Linked DNA regions of Rhodospirillum rubrum ATCC 11170. The protein of the gene in region 1 interacts with the protein of each later gene in a pairwise test. Links are inferred from orthologs where the notes say so. Each region holds a gene or a part of one and is shown on either strand. Other genes may lie near its edges.

Region 1 (3,197 bases):
AGCGCGGCATCGTGTTGAAGGTCTGCCCGATCACCGATGCCGGCGACCTTGATCTTGGCGCCCTGGAAACGCTGCTTGGCCCGCGCACCAAGCTGGTGGCGATGGCCCATACCTCGAATGTTCTGGGCACCATCTTGCCGGTCGAGACCATCATCAAGATGGCCCATGGCGTTGGCGCCCGGGTGCTGCTTGACGGCTGTCAGGCCGTCGTTCACACCGCCGTCGACGTTCAGGCGCTCGATGTCGATTTCTATGCCTTTTCCGGCCACAAGCTGTATGGCCCGACCGGCATCGGCGTGCTCTACGCCAAGCACGAGTTGCTCGAGGCCATGCCGCCCTTCCGCGGCGGCGGCGACATGATCGCCAGCGTGAGCTTTGAGCACTCGGTCTGGGCCGAGCCGCCGGCCAAATTCGAGGCGGGAACGCCGCCGATCGTCCAGGCGGTCGGGCTGGCCAGCGCCATCGACTATGTCTCGGCCATCGGCCTTGCGCGCATCGCCCGCCACGAGGCCGATCTGCTGAACTATGCCACCCAGAAGATGACGGTCCTTCCCGGGCTGACCATCCATGGCACCTCGACCCGCAAGGCAGCGGTGATCTCGTTCACCATGGATTGCGCCCATCCCCACGATATGGCGACCCTGCTCGATCGCTCGGGCGTGTGCATCCGGGTCGGCCATCATTGCGCCCAGCCGCTGATGGCGCGTCTGGGCGTCAGCGCGACGGCGCGGGCCTCTTTCGCCCTGTACAACACCCGCGCCGATGTCGACGCCTTCGTCAAGGCGCTGGAGAAGGTTCGCGCCTTCTTCGCCTGACCGGGCGCGTGGTTTGGTTTTCGTCTATCCGACCTTAGGAAAAGAGCCCTGACATGATGCCTCCCTATGCCATGCCGGCCGCCATGATGGATCCCCCCGAGGAGGGGGCCATCGCGCATGCCGGATCCCCCCTGGTCGAGGGGATGACCCCGGCGAGCCGTGATGCCGTGATCGACTCACTCCAAGAGATCTATGATCCCGAGATCCCGGTGAATATCTACGACCTCGGTCTTATCTATGAGATCGAGATCGATGACCACGGCGACTGCAAGATCCTGATGACCCTGACCGCCCCGGCCTGTCCGGTGGCGGGGACCCTTCCCGGAGAAACCGCGGAAAAGGTCGCCACCCTTGAAGGGATCGGCCGGGTCGAGGTCAATTTGACCTGGGAACCGCCGTGGACGCCCGAGCGTATGTCCGAGGTCGCCCGCGTCGCCCTCGATATGTTTTAATCCAAGGCTTAGCCGCCAGGAGGTCCCCCATGGCTCTTCCCCCGCCGATCACCTTGACCGAGGCCGCCGTGGCCCGCATCAAGGCCCTGATGGCGCGCGCCGACAAGCCGGTCGCCGGTCTGCGGGTCGGAGTCTCGACCAAGGGTTGTTCGGGGCTTTCCTATAAGATCGACTACGCCGAGGATGGACCGCGCCCCTTCGAAGAGGTGGTCAGCCAGGATGGGGCGACGGTCTTTCTGGAGTCCAACGCCGTGATGTTCCTGATCGGCAGCCAGATGGACTTTAAACAAGACAAGCTGAGCGCCACCTTCTCGTTTGCCAATCCCAACGAGAAGGCGCGCTGCGGCTGCGGCGAGAGCTTTTCCGTTTGACGGGCGCGGGGGCGGCCGTTTGAAGAAGGATAAAGCGCTAGCATAAGGGGCCCGGCGTGATCGATACGACGACGATGATGCTGGTGCTTGGACTGGGCAATCTGCTGTTTGGTCTGACCATGGCCGCCTACCGCCAGCCCGCCGCCGATCATCGGGTGATGCGGCTGTGGATCGCCGCCCAGGTTTTGAAGGGGATCGGCACCCTTCTTGTCACGCTGCGCGGCGAGGTCGGACTGAGTTTGAGCATCTTCGGCGGCAACTCGCTGATCTTCATCGGCTATGGCCTGGAGGTCGCCGCCTATCGCGCCTATGCCAAGCGCCCCAATGCCGATGCCTTGCTGCCCTTGCTGATCGTCGGCTATCTGGTGCTGTTCAATGGCGCGGCGGGGATCACCCCGCCCGATGCGCCCCGCAATCATCTGTTTTTCCTGTCCTCGGCGATGCTCGCCAGTCTGGGCTTTCTAAACTGCTGGTTCTTGCTGCGGGCCAAGCGCCCGCCCTCGCCGGTCAAGACCTTGTTGATCTCCAGCAATGCCCTTCTGGGCTTGGCGGCCGTGGGGCGGGCGGTGGGCAGCCTGCTCGCCGGGCCGCTGTCGCCCTTCGCCAATTCGCCGACCCATCTGGTGGTCTATGGTTTGGCCTATGCCTTCATGATCACCAACGGCTTTGGCTTTCTTCTGTTGGTCAAGGAGGATACCGACGCCGCCTTGCGACGGCTGGCCGATACGGACCAGATGACCGGTCTGGCCAACCGCCGGCACTTCCTGACGGCAAGCCAGGAGGCCTGGAAACTGGCCGGGCGGCTGGGGCGGCCGACGGCGCTGATGATGTTCGATGTCGATCATTTCAAGCAGGTCAACGATAGTCAGGGTCATGCCGCCGGCGATGCGGCGCTGGTCGATCTGGCGCGGAACGTTCGCGAGGTCCTGCGCGATATCGATATTTTCGGGCGCATGGGCGGCGAGGAATTCGCCATCACCCTGCCGGGCTGCGATCTGGTGGCGGCGGCCGTGATCGCCGAGCGCGTCCGCCGCGCCGTGGCCGAGAGCCGGGGCGAGGGGCCAGCGATCACCATCAGCCTGGGACTGACGATTCTGGTCGCCGGAGAGCCTTTTGACACGGCGCTGAAGCGCGCCGACCACGGCCTGTACCAAGCCAAGGCGGCTGGCCGCAACCGGGTATGCTGCGTTCCCGCTCCCCAGGGCTTGGCCAGCGTGGAGGCCGAAGCACCGATTTCCCTGGCGGGGTAGAGGTTGGCCATCAAAAACCCAAAAGTGTTTTTCTTGGGAGAATTGAAGCCCCCCCCGAAACCTGGGACGGAGAAGGAAAACGTAAGACCCCAAAAAATCATCCCTGTCGCCACCCAAGAGATGATCGCCCCGCTGGATCTCACCGGACGGCTGTTCACCCTGGACGCCCTGCACTGTCAAAAAACCTTCGAGATCGCACGGCAGGCGGGCAATCATCTGCTGGTCCAGGCGAAGATCAACCAATTCCCCCCTGTTTGACGCGGCCTCGGCTATTGCGGCCACTGCGCCCACCGTCGACACGACATTCTC
Region 2 (3,153 bases), 650 kb from region 1 along the record:
CGCAGGCGCTCGACGACCTTGGCATAATCGCCATCGGGCACGAAACAGATATCCTGGCTGTCGGGCTTGTCGCCGACCGCCAACCCCAGACGGCGGGCGATGGCCCGGGTCTCGTCCTTGCTGGCCATGGCGCCCAAGGGAAACAGCAGGCGGCCAAGCTGGCCTTTTGTCGTGGCGAACAGGAAATAGCTTTGGTCGCGGCCGGGATCGACGGCGCGATAGAGCCGGGGGCCTTCGGGGCCATCCAGGCGGCGCACGTAATGGCCGGTGGCCAAAGCTGTGCCGCCCAGATCCAAGGCCGCCGCCAGCAGGTCGCGGAACTTGACCGTCTGATTGCACAAAACGCACGGAATCGGCGTCTCGCCCCGGCCATAGGACGCGGCGAAGGGCTCGATCACGTCTTCGCGGAAGCGGCTTTCATAGTCGAGCACGTAATGGGCGATGCCGAGGCGATCGGCGACGCGACGGGCGTCATGGATATCCTGACCGGCGCAGCAGGTGCGCGCCCCCGGCCCCAGCGGCTTGCCGTGGTCGTAGAGCCGCATGGTCAGCCCGACGACATCGTGCCCCTGTTCCTTGAGCAGGGCGGCGGTCACCGAGCTGTCGACGCCGCCCGACATGGCCACGACCACACGGCCGCCGACCGGCGGGGGCGAAAGGGGCGTCTGGGACATGGTCTTGATCCTTTGCGGGCGTTTTGCCGGACGACCGGCGGCCCTTCGTCACGGGTCAGGCGCTCAAAGTCAGGCCCATCTGCCAGAAATCGGCTTCCAGGCGCGTCGCCTGACGGAAGGTGGCGATCAGGGCGGGCATGCGGCCGATGCCGCCGCGCTCGACCAGCAGGCGATCAAGGGTTGCCACCGCGCTACGGGCGACGCCCTGATAAGCCTCGCCGGCATATTCGCCGATCCATTCGGCGTAGGGGTGATCCTCGCTCAGACTCTGGCGAAGGGTCAGGGCGATCTCGGCATAGCCGACCACACAGGGGCTCAACGCCACATGGAGATCAAGCAGGTCGCCCGCCAGCCCCTTGTCGAGCACATAGCGGGTATAGGCGATCGTCGCCCGCGCCTCGGGCAGGGCTTCCAGATCGGCCGGGCCCAGCCCCCAGCGCTGGCACAACGACACATGCAGGCGCATTTCATCAAGGATGGCGGCCATTCCCAGGCCGGCCGTCCGCAGATCGGCCAGCGCCTCGGCCTTATAGGCGGCGAGGGCGTAAGCGCGGGCGAACTGGATCAGGAACAGATAGTCCTGACCCAGATAATGGCGAAAACACTCTTCGCGCAGCGACCCCTCGCCCATCTGGCGCACGAAGGCGTGGCCGGTATAGGCCTGCCACTCCGTCGCGCAGGCGCCGCGCAGGCGGGCGAACAAGCTGTCTTGGGGAATAAGCCCCGGCACCGCCTCGCCTGGATAGCGCTTCATCGGCCGCGTCCCTAGCCCCGGCTATCGCGGGTTTCGGTCGGCAGGCGCAGCACCAGACCGTCAAGCTCTTCGGTCATGATCAGCTGGCAGCCCAGACGCGAGGTGCGGGTCAGACCGAAGGCCATGTCGAGCATGTCTTCCTCTTCCTCGGTGGCCTCGGGCAGCTTGCCATACCAGTCGGGATCGACGACGACATGGCAGGTCGAGCAGGCCAAAGAGCCCTCGCAGGCCCCTTCCAGCTCGATATTGTTCTGGTGGGCGGCTTCAAGAACCGACAAGCCGACCGCGACTTCGACGTCGTGGCGAACCCCATCGGGATCGATAAAAATGACCTTGGGCATGTCAACTCCTGAGCGGATGCGAAAGGTTGCCCGGCGATATACCTCTCCCAAGCCCGGGGAGCAAGGCCCCGGGGACGAAATCACGCGGTCAGACGAGCGGCCATCGCCCCATAAGCCTCGATAAAGCCGCTCACCTCGTCCTCGGTGGTCGTCCAGCCAAGACTGACCCGGATCGCCTGACGGGCGGCGTCCTCGCCCACTCCCATCGCCAGCAGCACCGGCGAGGCCGACAGGGTGCCGCTGGAACAGGCGCTGCCGGCGCTGACCCGCAGCCCGGCGAGATCCAGGGCCATCACCTGACGATCGGCGCCGACGCCGGGCAGCCCGACACAGGTGGTGTTGGGCAGGCGGGCGACGCCGGCGCCGTAAATCACTACCCCGGGGACTGCCGCCGTCACCGCCGCCTCCAAACGCCCACGCAAGGCGCCAAGGCGCGTGGACTCGGCCGCCGTTTGGGCGCCCAGGGTGGCGGCGCTGGCGCCAAAACCGACGATGCCAAGCAGATTCTCGGTTCCGGCCCGCCGGCCGCGCTCCTGGCCGCCGCCGCGCAAACCGGGGCTCACCTCGTGGCCCTCGGCCAGGATCAGGGCGCCCGATCCGGCCGGCCCGCCGATCTTGTGACCCGAGAGCGCAAGCGAGTCACAGCCCAGCGCCGCCAGCGACAGCGCCATGCGCCCGGGCGCCTGAACCCCGTCGCAATGGACCAGGGCGCCATGGGCATGGGCCAGGGCCACCGCCTCGGCCACCGGCTGGACGACGCCGGTTTCATTATTGGCCAGCATCAGCCCGACCACCGCCGGGTTGCGCTCGGCCTGCAGCAAGGCCTCGAGATGGCCAAGATCGACAACGCCGTGGCGATCGACGCGGATGCGCAGGGCGGCCGGATCGGCGCGCAGCACGCAAGGATGTTCCGTCGCCCCGACGATCAGCCGACGACCGCTTCCCAGCAGACCAAGGGCATTGGCCTCGCTACCGCCCGAGGTGAAGATCACCCGCTCGGCCCGGGCGCCGACAAGGGCGCCGACGGCGTCGCGGGCATCCTCGATCAGGGCGCGGGCCCGCCGTCCGTCGCGGTGGATGCTCGACGGATTGCCAAGAACCTCCAGGGCGGCGGTGATCGCCGCGACCGCTTCGGGGCGCAGCGCCGTGGTGGCGTTGTGGTCGAGATAGACGCCGGCGTGGGTCACTGCACCGCGACGATGGGGGGCATCTCGCCGATCAGGCCGCTGGTGCCAAGGACCCGGCGCTGGGTGACATCTTCAAGCGAGACGCTGCTGAGATAAAGATAGATCTGATTGGCCAGTTCTTCCCACAGGTCATGGGTCATACAGCGGCCCTTGTTGTTGTGGCAGCCGGCCGGCGAGCCCGGCGAGCAGCGGGTGGT

What was found.
Region 2: the proteins of RRU_RS13270 (region 1) and RRU_RS10505 interact in binary tests that used the Escherichia coli proteins (3 or more experiments, as listed by UniProt). The link is inferred for Rhodospirillum rubrum ATCC 11170 from one-to-one orthologs.

The regions. Positions count from the first base shown.
Region 1 is NC_007643.1:2,986,315-2,989,511, reverse strand. The notes cover bases 83-2,967. They hold RRU_RS13270 (HesB/IscA family protein), read left to right. Parts: upstream 83-1,296; coding sequence 1,297-1,638; downstream 1,639-2,967. Other genes in these bases: RRU_RS13260 (hypothetical protein), read left to right, coding at 2,892-2,967; RRU_RS13265 (GGDEF domain-containing protein), read left to right, coding at 1,695-2,888; RRU_RS13275 (SUF system Fe-S cluster assembly protein), read left to right, coding at 869-1,267; RRU_RS13280 (aminotransferase class V-fold PLP-dependent enzyme), read left to right, coding at 83-815. Also shown: more of RRU_RS13280, read left to right, coding at 1-82; more of RRU_RS13260, read left to right, coding at 2,968-3,146. UniProt on the Escherichia coli protein: Is able to transfer iron-sulfur clusters to apo-ferredoxin. Multiple cycles of [2Fe2S] cluster formation and transfer are observed, suggesting that IscA acts catalytically.
Region 2 is NC_007643.1:2,338,301-2,341,453, forward strand. Bases 105-2,945 are described here. They hold RRU_RS10505 (ferredoxin family 2Fe-2S iron-sulfur cluster binding protein), read right to left. Parts: upstream 1,770-2,945; coding sequence 1,440-1,769; downstream 105-1,439. Other genes in these bases: mnmA (tRNA 2-thiouridine(34) synthase MnmA), read right to left, coding at 105-674; RRU_RS10500 (TenA family protein), read right to left, coding at 730-1,428; RRU_RS10510 (cysteine desulfurase family protein), read right to left, coding at 1,850-2,945. In the rest of the region: more of mnmA, read right to left, coding at 1-104; more of RRU_RS10510, read right to left, coding at 2,946-2,956; RRU_RS10515 (Rrf2 family transcriptional regulator), read right to left, coding at 2,953-3,153. UniProt on the Escherichia coli protein: Ferredoxin are iron-sulfur proteins that transfer electrons in a wide variety of metabolic reactions. Although the function of this ferredoxin is unknown it is probable that it has a role as a cellular electron transfer protein.